Polyangium spumosum: one gene and its partner. The protein of the gene in region 1 interacts with the protein of each later gene in a pairwise test. Links are inferred from orthologs where the notes say so. Each region holds a gene or a part of one and is shown on either strand. Other genes may lie near its edges.

What was found.
Region 2: the proteins of ruvC (region 1) and ruvA interact in binary tests that used the Escherichia coli proteins (3 or more experiments, as listed by UniProt). The link is inferred for Polyangium spumosum from one-to-one orthologs.

What each region holds. Positions count from the first base shown.
Region 1 is NZ_WJIE01000002.1:757,968-765,417, reverse strand. The notes cover bases 2,133-4,883. They hold ruvC (crossover junction endodeoxyribonuclease RuvC), read left to right. Parts: upstream 2,133-3,118; coding sequence 3,119-3,649; downstream 3,650-4,883. Other genes in these bases: GF068_RS09010 (hypothetical protein), read left to right, coding at 4,542-4,883; lolA (outer membrane lipoprotein periplasmic chaperone LolA), read left to right, coding at 3,726-4,445; GF068_RS09025 (FAD-binding oxidoreductase), read left to right, coding at 2,133-3,108. In the rest of the region: GF068_RS09035 (sensor histidine kinase), read right to left, coding at 1-866; GF068_RS09030 (cell surface protein), read right to left, coding at 917-1,603; more of GF068_RS09025, read left to right, coding at 1,681-2,132; more of GF068_RS09010, read left to right, coding at 4,884-4,943; GF068_RS09005 (PrsW family intramembrane metalloprotease), read left to right, coding at 5,016-6,254; GF068_RS09000 (response regulator), read left to right, coding at 6,367-7,074; GF068_RS08995 (energy transducer TonB), read left to right, coding at 7,167-7,450.
Region 2 is NZ_WJIE01000016.1:146,784-154,392, reverse strand. Bases 3,037-5,946 are described here. They hold ruvA (Holliday junction branch migration protein RuvA), read left to right. Parts: upstream 3,037-4,140; coding sequence 4,141-4,752; downstream 4,753-5,946. Other genes in these bases: GF068_RS36100 (FHA domain-containing protein), read left to right, coding at 4,934-5,946; GF068_RS36110 (hypothetical protein), read left to right, coding at 3,602-4,144; GF068_RS36115 (coiled-coil domain-containing protein), read right to left, coding at 3,037-3,505. Also shown: GF068_RS36135 (AAA family ATPase), read left to right, coding at 1-425; GF068_RS36130 (hypothetical protein), read left to right, coding at 422-1,303; GF068_RS36125 (hypothetical protein), read left to right, coding at 1,306-1,713; GF068_RS36120 (LysM peptidoglycan-binding domain-containing protein), read right to left, coding at 1,707-3,023; more of GF068_RS36115, read right to left, coding at 3,020-3,036; more of GF068_RS36100, read left to right, coding at 5,947-5,983; GF068_RS36095 ((deoxy)nucleoside triphosphate pyrophosphohydrolase), read left to right, coding at 6,045-6,443; GF068_RS36090 (cytochrome C peroxidase), read left to right, coding at 6,615-7,609. UniProt on the Escherichia coli protein: The RuvA-RuvB-RuvC complex processes Holliday junction (HJ) DNA during genetic recombination and DNA repair.

The DNA of each region.
Region 1 (7,450 bases):
TCGCTCATCGTCGCGGCGAGCATCGCGTCGGACGTCTCTGGCAGGACGTGCGCCACGCCCGTGCGTATCACCCGGGCGAGCGGGCTCTTCGTCGAGTCGAGCGCGGGGCTCCGGTACATGCACGGCTGCCGCAGGAGCGCGGCCTTCTCCGGGTCCTCGTGATCCACCGCGACGAGCCGCGCGCCGGTCGCGTCGAGGAGGTGGACGAGGCAGAAGCCGCCGATCCACGCGGCCGCGCGCGAGGCGACCCTGGCCAGCCGAGGCGCGAGCTCCGCCGCGTCCCCGAGCGCCTCTCCCACGTCGAGCAAGAGCCCGAGGGAGCGATCGACGCGGCCCCGATCCTCGGCGCCCGCGACGCGGGTGATGCCGAGCGCGAGCGGCGCCTCGAGCGCGAGCAACGTCCCGAGCTCCGGCGCGTCCGGGACGTGGCCCTTCCGGTCGTAGAACTCGGCGACCCCGATGATCTCGCCGCCGAGGTGGATCGGGAAGGCCACCGCCGACTGGAGCCCGGCCATCGCCGCGGCCGAGCGGCGCACGAACAGCGGCTCGCTGGCGAGGTCGTGCATGAACGTCGTCGCGGCGCGCGCCCAGGTGAGCCCGGGCAAACCCTCGCCGTACGAGAACGTCATCCGCATCGAGTCCGCCTCGAACACGGGCGCGCCGGGCCGCTCGGGGTCCTGATACGTCGCGACGCAGCGGAGCACGTAGGCCTCACGATCGAGGCGCCACGCGATGGCGAGCTCGAAGCCCGCCGCGAGCACCGCGTCGCGCAGGATCGAGCGGACCGCCGCGTCGGCCTCTTCCGTGAAGAGGGCGTGCATCGCTGTGACGTGCAGATCGCGTGGCTCGACGTGGGCAGGCAACATGCGGGGAGACGGGCCTTGTTCCTAGGTCGGCCCCTCTCACCTCGCAAGCATCACGGCACCTTCGCGTGCAGGACGGAGATCGCGTCGAGATCGAACCCCGCGTTTGGCTCCGCGCCGATGCCCTGGAGATCCCGGATGCGGACGAACCGAGCCTCGCTCACGCCGAGCTCCGCGAGGTCGAAGGCGTCGCCGCCGGACACCGCGGGATCCAGGGACGAGATGCCCAGGTCGCCGTTCGCGAAGACCGGGGAGAAGCCGGCGCAACCCGCGGGTGGCTCCGCGTCTTCGGCGCACGGGAACACGCTCCAGCTCTCCCCGTCCATGCTGACGGAGACCTCGCCGAGCTCCGCGTACACGTTGTTCGGATCGCCCGCCGCGAAGAACGGGTTTTCGAAGACCACGAAGTCCGGGCCTTCGCCGTCGACGATCGTGTTGCCCCCGAAGCCGAGCACGATCGAGCCACCACGGCCGAGCGAGAGCACGTCGAGCCCGCCCGACGTCGTGCCGCTGCCGAGCGGCTCGCCGTAGACGATCTCGGGGAACCGATCCGATCCGAACCCGCCGTCGTCGCCGGGGTCGAACGCGGCCACGCACGACGCCGTCCGTGTCGGCGCCGCGTCCGCGGAGCAGGCGTGCGGCTCGCCTTGCGTGTTCGTCGATCCCGCCGAGCCCTCGCCCCCACACCCCACGCCGGCGAGGCCCAGCGCGCCCAGGAAGACCACCATGACGCGATGCATGGGAGCGCGATACCAGGCTGCAGGAGGCGCGCATAGGGGCCGTCGCCCGAGCGCGGGATCCGTACTAGAAGTCGAACGTGCTCCGTCGCGCGCCCTTCCCCCGACCCTCCGCCGCCGCCGTCGACAAGGCGCGGCGCTTGCTCGACCGGGCCCTCGGCCCGTCGAAGGTGATCACCTCGCCCGACGGCTGCGAGGCGTACGCGGGAGACGAGTCCGATCAGGAGCCCGTGATCCCCGACGCAGTCGTCGTCGCCGAGACGCCCGACGACATCCGGTGCGCGCTCGCCGCGGCGAGCGAGGCCGAGGTCCCGATCGTCCCTCGTGGCGCCGGCAGCGGCAAATCGGGCGGCGCGGTGCCCGTGGGCGGCGGCGTCGTCGTCACCACGCTCGGCATGCGAAGCATCAAGGAGATCGATCGCGAGGAGCTCGTCGCCGTCGTCGAGCCCGGCGTGATCCTCGGCGACCTCCACGCCGCCGTCGAGGCCGAGGGCCTCTTTTACCCGCCCGATCCGAACTCGCTCAGGATGTGCGCCCTCGGCGGCAACCTCGCCGAGAACGCGGGCGGCCCGCGCGCCTTCAAGTACGGCGTCACGCGCGAGTACGTGCTCGGCCTCGAGGCGCTGCTCGTCGACGGCACGCGCCTCCGCACCGGGAGGCGCACGGTCAAGGGCGTCACCGGCTACGACGTCACGAGCTTGCTCGTCGGCAGCGAGGGCACGCTCGCCGTCTTCACCGAGGCCACGTTGCAGCTCATCCCCAAACCTCCGAGCGTCACCACGCTGCTCGGCCTCTTCGACACCGCCTTCACCTCCGGCCGCGCCGTCTCCGCCATCATCGCCGCCGGCCTCGTCCCGCGTTGCCTCGAGCTGCTCGACGCGGGCGCGCTCTCGGCCGTCCGCGCCCGCGGCGTGCCTGTCGACCCGCGCGCGGGCGCGCTCCTCCTCATCGAGGTCGACGGGGATCCCGCCTCGTGCGAGGCCGCGATGGAGCGCATCGGCGAGGCGTGCGTGGCCGAGGGTGCGCTCGACGTCCTCGTCGCGCAGGACGCCGCTCAGCGCGAGCGCCTCTGGGAAGCGCGCCGCGCCCTCTCGCCCGCGACCCGCGCGATGGCCCGTTACAAGATCTCCGAGGACGTCGTCGTGCCTCGCACGCGCTTGCCCGAGCTGCTGCGCGAGATCGACCGCATCAGCGAGGAGACGAGGGTACGCATGCTCTCCTACGGCCACGCGGGCGACGGCAACCTGCACGTGAACTTCCTCTGGGACGACCCCGACGCGGCCCCTCGCGTCGAGCGTGGCCTCGATCGCCTCTTCCGCAGCGTGATCGGCATGCGCGGCACGCTCACGGGCGAGCATGGCATCGGCACCTCCAAGGCCGAGTACCTCCCGCTCGAACAGGGCCCCGAGCTCATCGATCTGCAGCGCCGCTTGAAGGCCGTCTTCGACCCGAAGGGCCTCCTGAACCCGCACAAGATCTTCCCCCGCCGCGGTCACGGGGTCTGCTAGAACGCCCCGCGTGCGTGTCCTCGGCATCGATCCTGGCAGCCGTCATCTCGGGTGGGGCGTGCTCGAGCGTGTCGGCACACGCGTCGAGCACGTCGCGCATGGCGTCATCGACGTCGACCTCGACGGCACCTTCGCCGACAGGCTCGTCGACATCGACGATCGCCTCGGCGAGGTCATCGCCGCCCACGCGCCCTCACACGCCGCGGTCGAGAGCATCTTCTTCTCCAAGGACGCGCAGAGCGCGGCCAAGCTCGGCCATGCGCGTGGCGTCGTCCTGCTCCGGCTCGCCCGCGCGTCCGTCCGGACGTTCGAGTACGCGCCTGCGCTCGTGAAGCGCACCGTCGCGGGCAAGGGCGCGGCGGACAAGCGCCAGGTGGCCATGGTCGTGACGGCCATCCTCCGGCTCGGCGCCCCGCCCCGGTCGGACGCCGCCGACGCCCTCGCCATCGCGCTCACGCACTGCAACGTTGTCGGCTTCCAGACGGCGCTCGCCGCCTCTGCGCCTGCCCGCCCGGGTCGACGGCGCGCCAGCGTCCCTTGATCTTGCATCGCCCGTGGGCGCCCTGCGTCCAACCCCGCGAGCTTTGGTCCCGAAAGCGACGCGGAACAGGAAGAAAATGATGCGTAAGGTAAAGTCCCTCTCGATCTCCTCCCTCCTCGCGGCGTTCGCCGTGGTCCCCGCCCTCCTGCTCTGCTCGACCGACGGCCACAGCCAGGCCGCGAAGCCCGCCGCCCCTGCCGCGGCGAAGGGCCCCACGGCCGACGAGATCGGCCGTCGCGTGCAGCAGTTCTACGACTCCACGAAGACCTTCAAGGCCACGTTCTCGCAGACCTACACGATCAAGGTCCAGAACGTGAAGAAGGAGTCGAAGGGCACGGTCACCTTCGAGAAGCCCGGCAAGATGAGCTGGACCTACGCCGCGCCGAACGGCAACCGCGTCGTGTCCGACGGCAAGGTGATCCGGGTCTACGAGAAAGAAAACGAGCAGATGTTCGAGTCGCCGGTGAAGAACTCGCAATACCCGGCGGCGCTCGCCTTCTTGATGGGCACGGGCCAGCTCGTGAAGGACTTCAACCTGAAGCTGCTCGACGCCGCGCAGATGAAATTCGAGGGCGGATACGTGCTCGAGGGCACGCCGAAGGACGCGACGCCCGCCTACCAGAAGGTCCTCCTTTACGTCGACGCCGCGACGAACCAGGTTCGCCGTGTGCTGATCCTCGACGCGCAAGGCAACAAGAACCGGTTCGACTTCAGCGCGCCCGTCGTCAACCAGCCCGTCGCCAAGGGCGAGTTCGACTTCAAGCCGCCGCCGGGCACGCGGGTCGTCAAGCCGTGAGGAGAGTGCTGGAAACGATGCAACCGGACGGAAAGTCTGGTACATCCAGAGTTGCTTGGAGGTGCGATGAACGCGCATAGCTGGATGGGTCGCGGGATGCTTTCGGTCGCCTTTGCGCTGCTCTTCGCGGCGTGCGGCGGCCCGCTCGAGTACATGACCAAGGGCACGCCGCGCGCGCCCGACGCCGACGCGAAGATCGTCGCCGAGGTCAACAGCAGCACGGTTCTGACCACCGTGAGCATCGAGGCGGAGCACCTGGCCCCGCCCGATCGTCTCATGCCGGGTGCTTCGGCCTTCGTCGTCTGGGCCCGCAAGGACTCGAGCAGCGAGTGGCAGCGCATCGGGTCGCTCGCCTACAACGCGGACAAGCGCACGGGCTCGTTGCCCGCGGCGACGGTGCCTCTCACGAGCTTCGAGCTCATCGTGAGCGCCGAGCAACAGAACGCGCCGAAGTCGCCTTCGCCGCACGTGGTGATCCAGCAGAAGGTCGCCGACTGACCTCGCCCTCGCGGCGGCACATTCGATAGGATGAGCGAACGCCCGGCGCGTGGATGCGTCGGGCGTTCTGCCATGAACAACCCCTACGGATCGCCGCCCGGCCGTCACGGCCACGCTCCTTACCCGTACCCGCAGCATCCCCAGGCGCCGTACCCCCAGCACGGTCACGGCGCGCCGCAGCGGCACGTCCCGCAGGAGCCGCCCGATCCGGACAAGCGCCGCCGCGTGGTGGGGCTCGGGCTCTGGATCGTCGGCATGCTCGCCGGGGTCGTGCTGAACATCCTCTTCACGATGGCCGAGATCTTCCTGTCGAAGGCGCCGGGGCGCATGCTCTCGGCGGTCCTGACGGGCGCGCTCTTCGCGTTCTTGCCGCTCGGCTTCTACCTCTTCGTGCCGATGGTGCTCGATCGGTACGATCCCGAGCCGTGGTGGTGCCTCGCGATGGCGTTCCTCTGGGGCGCGGTCGTGGCGACGGGCTTCGCCGGGATGATCAACACGGGCGTGCACATCGTGTTCGCGGGCCTGTTCGGGCCCAAGGTCGGCAATTTCATGACGACCGTGGTGAGCGCGCCGCTCTCGGAGGAGCTCTTCAAAGGGCTCGCGATCCTGGGCTTCTTCTACTTCCTTCGGCGCGAGTTCGACGGCGTCGTCGACGGCATCATCTACGCGACCTTCTGCGCGCTCGGGTTCGCCGCGGTCGAGAACGTCAGTTATTACGCGCGCGCGGACATGGCCGATCAGCTCGGCACGACCTTCTTCTTGCGCGGCGTGCTCGCGCCCTGGGGTCACCCGCTCTACACGTCGATGACCGGCATCGGCTTCGGCATCGCGCGTGAGTCGAGCCGGACGTGGGTGCGGTGGGTCGCGCCGATCGGCGGGTTCTTCGTGGGCGTCTTCCTGCACGCGCTCTGGAACTTCGTGCCCACGGTCATCCCGAACGCGTTCGTGGTGATGTTGCTCTTCTGGTTGCTCTTCGTGGCGGCGTTTTTCTGCATCATCGTCGCGCTCGTGATGCGCAAGGGCCGCACGATCCGGCAGTTTCTCCGGGACGAGGTGCTGCTCGGCAACCTGAGCCAGGACGAGCTCGAGCTCGTGTGTTCGCCCGTCGGCCGCATCAAGTGCACGTTCGACGGGCGCGGCGCCGAGGGGCGCGCGTTCATCCGGGCGGCGTCGCGGCTCGCGCTCAGCAAGTGGCACACCGCGCGCGCGATGAAGGGGCAGAAGCGGACCATCAGCGCCGATTTCATCGGCCCGCTCCGCCGCGAGCTCGCCACCTTGCGCGCCGCCCTGCGCGCCAAAGCTCCTCGCTGAAGACGTCTCGACACGTCGTATTCACGCAATCGTAACGAAGCGCGGAATTCCCCGCCGACCTGCAACACGGGCTTCATCGGCGCGTAACAGGAGGGGAGTACAAGCGGGCTCGATGGCACGTATCCTGGTCATCGAGGACGAGCCCGCGCTCCTCAAGGTGCTCGATTACAATTTCCGGCAGGCGGGGCACGAGGTCCTGCTCGCGCCGCGCGGCGAGGAGGGGCTCCGGCTCGCGCGCGAGCGGCGCCCGGACGTCATCCTGCTCGACCTGATGCTCCCCGACCTGCAAGGCACCGAGGTCTGCCTTCGCTTGCAGCAGAGCGAGGAGACGCGCGATATGCCCGTGGTCATCGTGTCGGCGCGCGGCGACGAGGTCGACCGGGTCGTCGGCTTCGAGCTCGGGGCCGTCGATTACGTGGTGAAGCCGTTCAGCGTCCGCGAGCTCTTGCTCCGGGTGCAGGCGATCCTGCGGCGCGCGAAGGCGAAGACCGGCGAGCGCCGGGTCCTTCAGTTCGGCCGGCTGCGTATCGACGACGAGGCGCACCGGGTATGGGTCGACGGCGCCGAGGTCGAGCTCACCTTGCTCGAATTCAAGCTCCTCGTCGCCCTCTACGAGAATCGCGAGCGCGTCCAGACGCGCGGCGCGCTGCTCGAGGGGGTGTGGGGGATGGACGTCGAGATCACGACGCGCACGGTGGACACGCACGTGAAGAGGCTCCGCGACAAACTCGGGCCGGCCGGCGACTACGTGCAGACGGTGCGGGGGATCGGCTATCGATTCGGCGGCGACCCCGACATGCCCGGCTCGCACCCCGATTGAAGGAGCGTCATACGACGCGCACGTGATCGTTTCGCGACGTTCACGAGGTTGTCACGAACGATCGTCAAGGTGGGGGCCGAGGAAAGACGGCAATGGGCTTCGAGGCGTGGAGCGTCGGGGAGACCGATCCCGGGCGCGGCAGGAGGCTTCTCATCGGATATGCGGCGGCGATCGCCATCTGCACGGCGGTCGGCGTCGTCGGGGCGACGATGAAATCGAGCGCGCCCGCCGTGGAAGAAGAAGAGGAGGTCGTCGCCGTCGAGCTCACGCCCACCGTGGAGCCGCCGAAGCCGCCGCCTCCTCCGCCGCCGCCCGCGGACGCGGCGCCGAAGCCGCCGGCGCCGCCCGGGCCAAAACACAGGCCGATCGCCGCGCC
Region 2 (7,609 bases), on another replicon or contig:
GTGAGCTCGCCTCGTCCGTCGAGCTCCTCCAGGCCGTGCTCGGCCCCGGGCGTCAGGTCGTCGTGCGCGAGGGGCGCGTCCGCGTCTCGACGCCATGGAACGACGCCTCGGGCAAACCTGCCGCGGTGCTGCTCGATCAGCTCCCGTCGGGGGAACGTCAGTGCGTGATGCTCTTCGGCGAGATCACGCGGCGCAAACGGCCGCACGGCGTGCTCTTCATCGACGAGCCCGAGATCAGCCTGCACCCGACCCTGCAGCGGCAGACCCTCGCGCAGCTTCGGCGCTTCGCACGCAAGCTCGACATGCAGGTCTTCCTCGCCACGCACTCGCGGGAGATCGTGCGCAGCGTCCCCCCTGGCGAGGTGATGAGCCTCGACTATCCGGAGAGCCGCTTCGACGCACCCGTCGACGAGGAACCTTCGTGAGCGGTCCGAAGAGCCTCGATCAGCTCGAGGTCGTGCTGCGGAGCGGCGCGGGCATCGCGATCATCTGCGAGGGCGAGGACTACCGCGAGGACGAGTTCTTCTACAAGGAATGGTTCGGCTCGCTCGGTCGAAGCGTGACCTTTCATGCGCAAGACGGCTGGGAGCGCGTGCAGGTGGCCGTGACCGAGCTCCGGAAGCGCGGGACGCCGGTGCCCGTGTTCGGCATCCTCGACCGGGATTTCACGCCGGACGAGGTGATCGAGCGTCAGTCCGATCCCTCCTTCGACGGCTCCTGTTACCGCCTGCGCCGCTACGATCTGGAGAGCTACCTGCTCGAACCGGAGGGCTGGCTCGCCGTCCTGCAACGGGTCCTCTGGCGCCGCGAAGGTGTGTTGCCGACGGGATGGGACACCGCAGAGGCCGTGGCCGAGCGCATCCATGGCTTTTATCGCGAGGCACTTCCTGTCGCGGCGCACAACTGGACCACGAGGCGTTTGGCCGAGAGCCACGGCGCGAAACCAGGGTTCGCCGGTCGGAGCTACCTCTCCTCCATCCAGGCGGTCGCGACGGTGAACGTCGAGGAGACGCTCGTCACCTGGGGGAGGTCCTTTGGTGCGGAGGACGCGGCGCGCGAGGCATACCGAGAGCGCCTCGCGTTCCTGCAAGCCAGGGCCGATGATCTCGATGAATTGCAGAGGCAGGTGTCGGGCAAGCTCGTGTTCCAGGAGCTCCACCGCAGCATCCCCTGCGCCCGGAAGCGGCCTGATCGCATGGATCTGGTCGAGCGATATCTCGACCAGCGCCCAGAGCCGCCGTCCGAGGTCGCCGCCCTGATCCGTCTCATCCTCGACCGCGCGGAGCGCGAGCGTTCCCTCTAGCCGTGCTCCCTCTCGCCTGGCTCCTCTGCGTCACCTGGCTCCTCGCCGCCGTCCTCGTGTCGGTCCTCCGCGGCCTCCGCGGCGCGCGCGAGGGACGCGCTCACCTCGCGGCGCGGCGCATCAAGAGCCCGACCATCTACCTCTTTTCGGCCTACCTGCTCGTCGCCGCGCTCGTCACCCCGCACTCGCCAGGCGAGACCACGTCGCCGCTCCTCTGGCTCGCGTTCGCCATCCCCCTCGCGAACACGCTCGCCGCGTGGAGCTCGATCGGACAGGCCCAGCCGAAGGGCCTCACGCGGCTCGGGCTCGCGCTCCTCCACGGTGGCGCCTTGCTCTCGGCTGCCGCGTGTATCCTCGCGCTCGCCTCGCCGCGCTTCGTCCCGGTCTGGCTCGGCGGGCCCGGTCAGTAACCCTTGCGCGCCGCGACGAACGCGCCGCGCTCGATCTCGTGCTGCGAGGCCGTCACCAGCGCCGTCGCCGTGTGCTCACGGACCTTCAACACGCGCAGCTCCGCGTACGTCTCGTCCGGGAAGAGGTTCTCGTCGGCGGGCGGCGCGAGGGCCTCCGTCTGCGCGGGGCGATCGTCTTCGACGACCGGCCGCATGGTCGCGAACTTGCCGGCGGCGCGTAACGTGTGGCGCCAGCGATCGCCGCGGCGCAGGGCGAAGAAGCGCATCCCGGGCTTGACGCCCTCCTTCTCGCCCTTGTCCAGGAACACCACCTGGTGCTGCCCGTAAAACGCGTGCGGATAAAGCGCCGCCACGATCTTCGCCTCGATGTCCTCGGCGCTCGTCACGGGCGAGACGACGACGAAGCGCCGATCGACCGGGCCGACCTTCGCGCCGCGCTCGACCGTGTCGAGCGACTCGACCACGCGGCCGCGGACCATACGCGTCTGCGGGTTGATGCGATCGACCCGCAACGTGCCGCGGATCGAGATGAGCTGGCCCTTCTGCGCGGCGTCGCCGCTCGTCACGAGCGGGCGGAAGATCGTGAGGAGCTGGCCGACCGCGACCTCGTGTTTGTCGTCGAGCTGCACGTAGACGTCGTCGCCCGCGGCGAGCAGCATCTTGTCCGCGGGGCTGCCGTTGATCTCGCCCCAGACGTCTTCCTTCTTGTCGTCGAGCCAGCCCGTGTCGCGCAAGAACACCGTCTGCGGCGCGACCTTGCGCTCGCCGCTGAGGAGGCGGCGCATGCCGGGGAGGCCGCTGTCGCTCGAGTCGCGCAGGCGGACCTGATCGCCGGGGTAGATCCAGTGTGGGTTCTGGATTTGCGGGTTCTGCGCCCAGAGGCGCGGCCAGCCGTACGGGTTCTTGTAGTAGCGGCTCGAGATGTCCCAGAGCGTGTCGCCCGTGCGCACGCTGTGGAGCTCCGGCACGTGTTGACCTTCGAGGACGAAGCCGCCGTTCGCCGTGCCACGCACGGTCTCGCTCGCCTCGGGATCGGGCAGCAGATCGAAGCCGTCGGCGGAGCGCGACGTGTCGAGCGTGGAGCGCGAGCTCGAGGGCAGGTGTCCGTCGGGGTTGAAGCCGGGCTGCGGGTAACCCGGGACGACCACCTGCGTCGGCGGCGCCGGCGCCTGCGGGACCTGCACGACGGTGACCTGCGCGCCGCCTCCCTGCGAAGGCGCGGCATCGGTGTCCTGCGCGCGCGCGTGGCCCGAGGCCGCGAGGGCGAGGAGGACGAGGGAGCTCGAGGCGAGGGCGCGTGTGTGCGTCATGGTGCCGTTCTCGGGGGGCTCGGGAGGGGGCGCTTGGCCTTCGCGGGGCTCGGGGGCGCGAGAGAGGCAGGTTGCGTGATCACCTCGCCCCGGGCCGTCGAGCGGAGGAGCGGGCGAGGCGCGTCGTCGGCCTCGTTCGAGGCGCTCGTGTCGTCGTCTTCGGCGGGCGCCCCTGCGATGGGCGCGAGCGCCGCCGCGGTCCCGCCTTCGGCTGTCGGCGCGAGGTGCACGACGTCGAGCGAAGGTCGGTCGTCCTCGGCGCTCGTCGAGGCGTTCGCGCTCGCAGGCGCGTTTCCACGCGCGGCGAGCTTCGTGCTCGAGAGCTCGAGCGTCTCGACCCGGGCGGCCAGGATGTTGTTGTCTGCACGTACACGGCCCACCTCCTGGCGCAGGGACGCGATCTCCTTGCGGAGGGCTTCCTGGCCCCCACCGGCGCAGCCGGAGACGGAGAAGGCGAGGGCGAGGGCGCAGAGGGACCGCATGCCACGCCGATGGTAATGCCGTCCCCCCGCGCGGGCCAAGCGAGCAGCGGCCTAACCTCTGCCGTAGCGGACCGGAATTCTGGTAGGGTCGGGGCCATGCCGAAGCGCTCGAACAAACTCGTATCTTTGATGATTGCTGGTCTTGCTTCCCTGGCCGCGCTCGCGTTTGGCGTGGCGGGTTGCTCCGACGACGGGAACGGCGACGATACTTGTTACGACTACGGGTCGTTCGACAAGACGAGCCCCGCGGTGACGTTCACGGGCGACGTGCTCCCGATCTTCCGCAACTCCTGCGGCATCGGCGGCGCGGCTTGCCACGGCGCGGTCGTGGGTCAGGCCGGGCAGCCCTACCTCGGCCCGGCCAACAGCGCGACCGAGCCGACGCAGGCGGAGATCGACGCGATCTTCGCGCAGAACGTCGGCGTGAAGGCGACGAAGGCGACGGGCATGGACATCGTCGCGGCGGGCAGCCCGGAGACGAGCTTCCTCATGCACAAGATGGACGGCACCTTGACGTGCGCCGCGGTGATCTGCGACGCCGCGTGCGGCGGCTCGATGCCGCTCACGGGCGACCTGCTCCCGCAGGACGCGCGTGACAAGGTGCGCCGCTGGATCGCGCAGGGAGCGAAGAAGGATTGATCGGCAGGCTCACGGGCCGCATCGTCGAGGACTCGGCCGAGGGCGTCGTGGTCATCGACGTCGGAGGTGTCGGCTACGAGGTCACGGTGCCGCTCGGCGCGCTCGGGCGTGCGGCGCGGGAGGGTGACGGCGTCGTCACCCTCTACGTGCACACGCACGTCCGGGAAGACACCTTCGCGCTCTACGGCTTCCCGACGCTGGACGATCGCGCGGCGTTTCGCGCGCTGATCGGGGTCTCCAGCGTGGGGCCGAAGATGGCGATGTCGATCCTGGGGGCGCTGCCCGCGGGCGAGCTCGCGGCGGCGCTCGCGCGCGGCGAGGCGTCGCGGCTCGTGGCCGTCCCCGGGATCGGCAAGAAGACCGCCGAGCGGCTCATCCTCGAGCTCAAGGGCAAGCTCGCGGCGGCGCCGGTCGTCGCGAAGGGCGCCGAGGCGCCGAGGCCCGCGGCGACCGAGGGCAAAGCGGAGCTCTTGCACGGCGCGCTCACGCGGATGGGCTTCCGGCCGGCCGAGGCCGAGCGCGCGGTGACGGCGCTCGGCGCGCGCGTGCAGACCGAGCCCCTCGGCGATCTCGTGCGCGAGGCGCTCGCGCTCCTCTCCTCCAAGTAAACCGGGTTTGCCGGGGATTCGGGGGCGCAGCTCGGCTTGTCCGAGCGAAGCCCCCGAGCGAGGAACGCGCGTGACGCTCGCGTGGCACGACGCCGAGAAACCTCGACAAAAAAAATAGGCCCGAATATGCTCGGCGCCGCGGTCCGCGTGGGCCAGCGTCGGCAGTGCCCGAGGAGGCGGTGTGATTACCTGTCCCAAATGCAACAAGGAGAACCAGGACCACTACAAGTTCTGCCTGGGCTGCGGATCGGAGCTGCCGAGGGATGCTTCTCCGAAGAAGTTTGCGTCGGGCGGCACGCCGCCGCAGGGCATCCCTGTCGTTCGTCCGGGCGCCGTGACGGACGACATGGGGGCGAAGGGCGCGGTGGCGCAGTTCCCGCCGCCCGCGCCTGCAGCCGTGCACCCGCCGATCGCGGCGCAGGCCGCGCCTGCGGCGGGCGCGGGTCCCGTGATCTGCAAGGATTGCGGGCACGCGAACGCGCTGACGAACCGGTTCTGCGCGTCGTGCGGCGCGAAGCTGCCGAAGCCCGGGAGCGTGCCGGCGATGGCCGCCGCCTCGCCCGCGGCGCCGCCGGTGGCCTCGACGCCGAGCGCGATGACGGTCGTCCTGACCGCTCTTCGCGCGGACGGCTCGGAGGCGGGCTCGTACACGTTGCCATCGGCGACGTTCACGATCGGCCGTGACGTCGGGGCGATCTTCGCGGGTGACAACTACCTGTCGCCGCGGCACGCGACGTTCGTGTCGAAGAACGGCAAGCTCACCGTGCGTGACGAGAGCTCGCTGAACGGCGTGTACAAGAAGCTGCGCCGCGACGAGCCGATCGCGGTGATGATCGGCGACGTGTTCCGCATCGGCCAGGAGATCGTCCGCTTCGAGGCGCTCTCGGCGATGCAGGCGACGGCGGACGGCGTGGAGCGGCTCGGCAGCCCGTCGAAGGGCTACGTGGGTCGCATCGCGCTGATCATCGGCCGGGACGCGACGGGCAACTCGTTCCCGATCCCGGAGACGGGCCTGCACCTCGGCCGCGAGCGTGGGGACGTGCTCTTCCCCGAGGACGGTTACGTCTCGGGTCTGCACTGCCGCATCAGCTACGAGCGTGGCCAGCTCTTCGTCACGGATCTGGGCAGCTCGAACGGCACGTTCACCCGGATCTCGTCGGAGGTGGATCTCATCGACGGGGACGTGTTGCTGATGGGCCAGCAGCTCTTCCGGATCAACATTCAAGCTTGAGACGGTTGTCGGAGCGCGCGGCTTCTGGCGCCGCGCGCTTCGGCGGGGGAGAATGTCGGCCATGGAACCGCCGCGTACGATCCGCGTCGTTGCTGCCGTCATCGAGCACGAAGGGCGTTACCTCATCACGCAGCGCCGCCCGACGGCCCTCTTGCCCTTGTTGTGGGAGTTCCCCGGCGGGCGCGTGGAGGACGCGGAGACGGACGCGGCGGCGCTGAAGCGCGAGGTCTTCCATCGGCTCGGGGTCGAGGTCGAGCCGGGGCAGATGATCTCGTTCGTGAGCCACCCGTACGAGCGGTACGTCGTGGACCTCTACCTCTACGAGTGCCGCATCACGGCGGGCGAGCCCGCGCCGCTGGCGGTGAACGCGTTCAAGTGGGTCACGAGCGCGGAGTTCGACCAGCACCCGTTCACGCCCGCCGATGAGGCCAGCATGAACAAGCTGCTGGGGATGGGCTGATCGTCTTTCTTTTCGCGACGCGTAAATCGATCGGCTGCGCCGCTCGTCCATAGGTCCCTCCGCGGGCGCGGACATCCGGCTCTGGAATGCGAGTGACGCTGGGGGAGGTTTGGGGTGTGGGGCGCAGGGCGCCGCAGGCGACCCGGAGCCCCACGCGAAGAGGAAGGCAGCATGCGAACGAGCGTTGCGGTCATCGGTCTGGTTGCTGCGGCGACGGCAGGTCTCGCGGCGGGGTGTGGGAGCACGGGGCGCGGGGGCGCGGAGGCGAAGGCGCCCGGCGTCGGGGAGAGGAGCTGCGCGCGCGTGCGCCCGGGCGTGGGCGCGAAGCCCGTGGCCGGCGCGCGGCAGGGCGGCGTGGTCGCGCTGGCGAAGGCCGGGGGCAAGACGATCGCGTACGTCGCGGACGAGGATGACGGCGACATCCACACGGTCGACGTCGCGACGGGCAAGGAGCTCGGGACGACCCAGCTCGGAGGGACGCCGTCGCAGCTCGTCGTGGCGGCCGATGGTCGCGTCGTGGTGGCGCTCCGGGACAAGGCGGCGATCGAGGTGCTCGAGCCGGAGGCCGATCCGTCGAAGCCGCTCGTGTCGCTCTGCACGGTGCCGACGCCGATCGAGCCGGTCGCGCTCTCGACGACGCCCGATGACAGGACGTTGCTCGTGTCGAGCGGCTGGGGCGCGGCGCTCACGGCGTACGACGTGGCGAGCATGCGCCGGACGTACGAGGTGCCGCTGCCGCGCGAGCCTCGGGGGGTCGTGGTCTCGGACGACGGCAAGAAGGCGTTCGTCGCGCACGTCGTGGGCTCGCGGATGAGCGTGGTCGATCTCGAGGCGAAGCGCGCGCGCCCGGTGGACGTGGGCGGGATCGAGGAGGGCGGGTTCCGGCGGGGGAAGATCGGCCTCTTCGGCGGCGGCGAGGAGATCGAGCGGCGCGCGTGTCAGGGGTTCGCGCTCGCCAAGTCGACCGAGCTCTCGGGGCGGATCTTCGCGCCGCAGGTGCTCGTGGATCCGGGGCGCGCCGAGGAGCGCTCGGAGGGGTACGGCAGCGGCGGCATGAACCCGCCGGAGGTCGCGGCGGTCGCGGTCGTCGACGAGGACACCGAGCAGCCGATCGGCGAGTCGATCCACGTGAAGCCGGACGTGCGGCAGATGGTGGGCGCGACGCG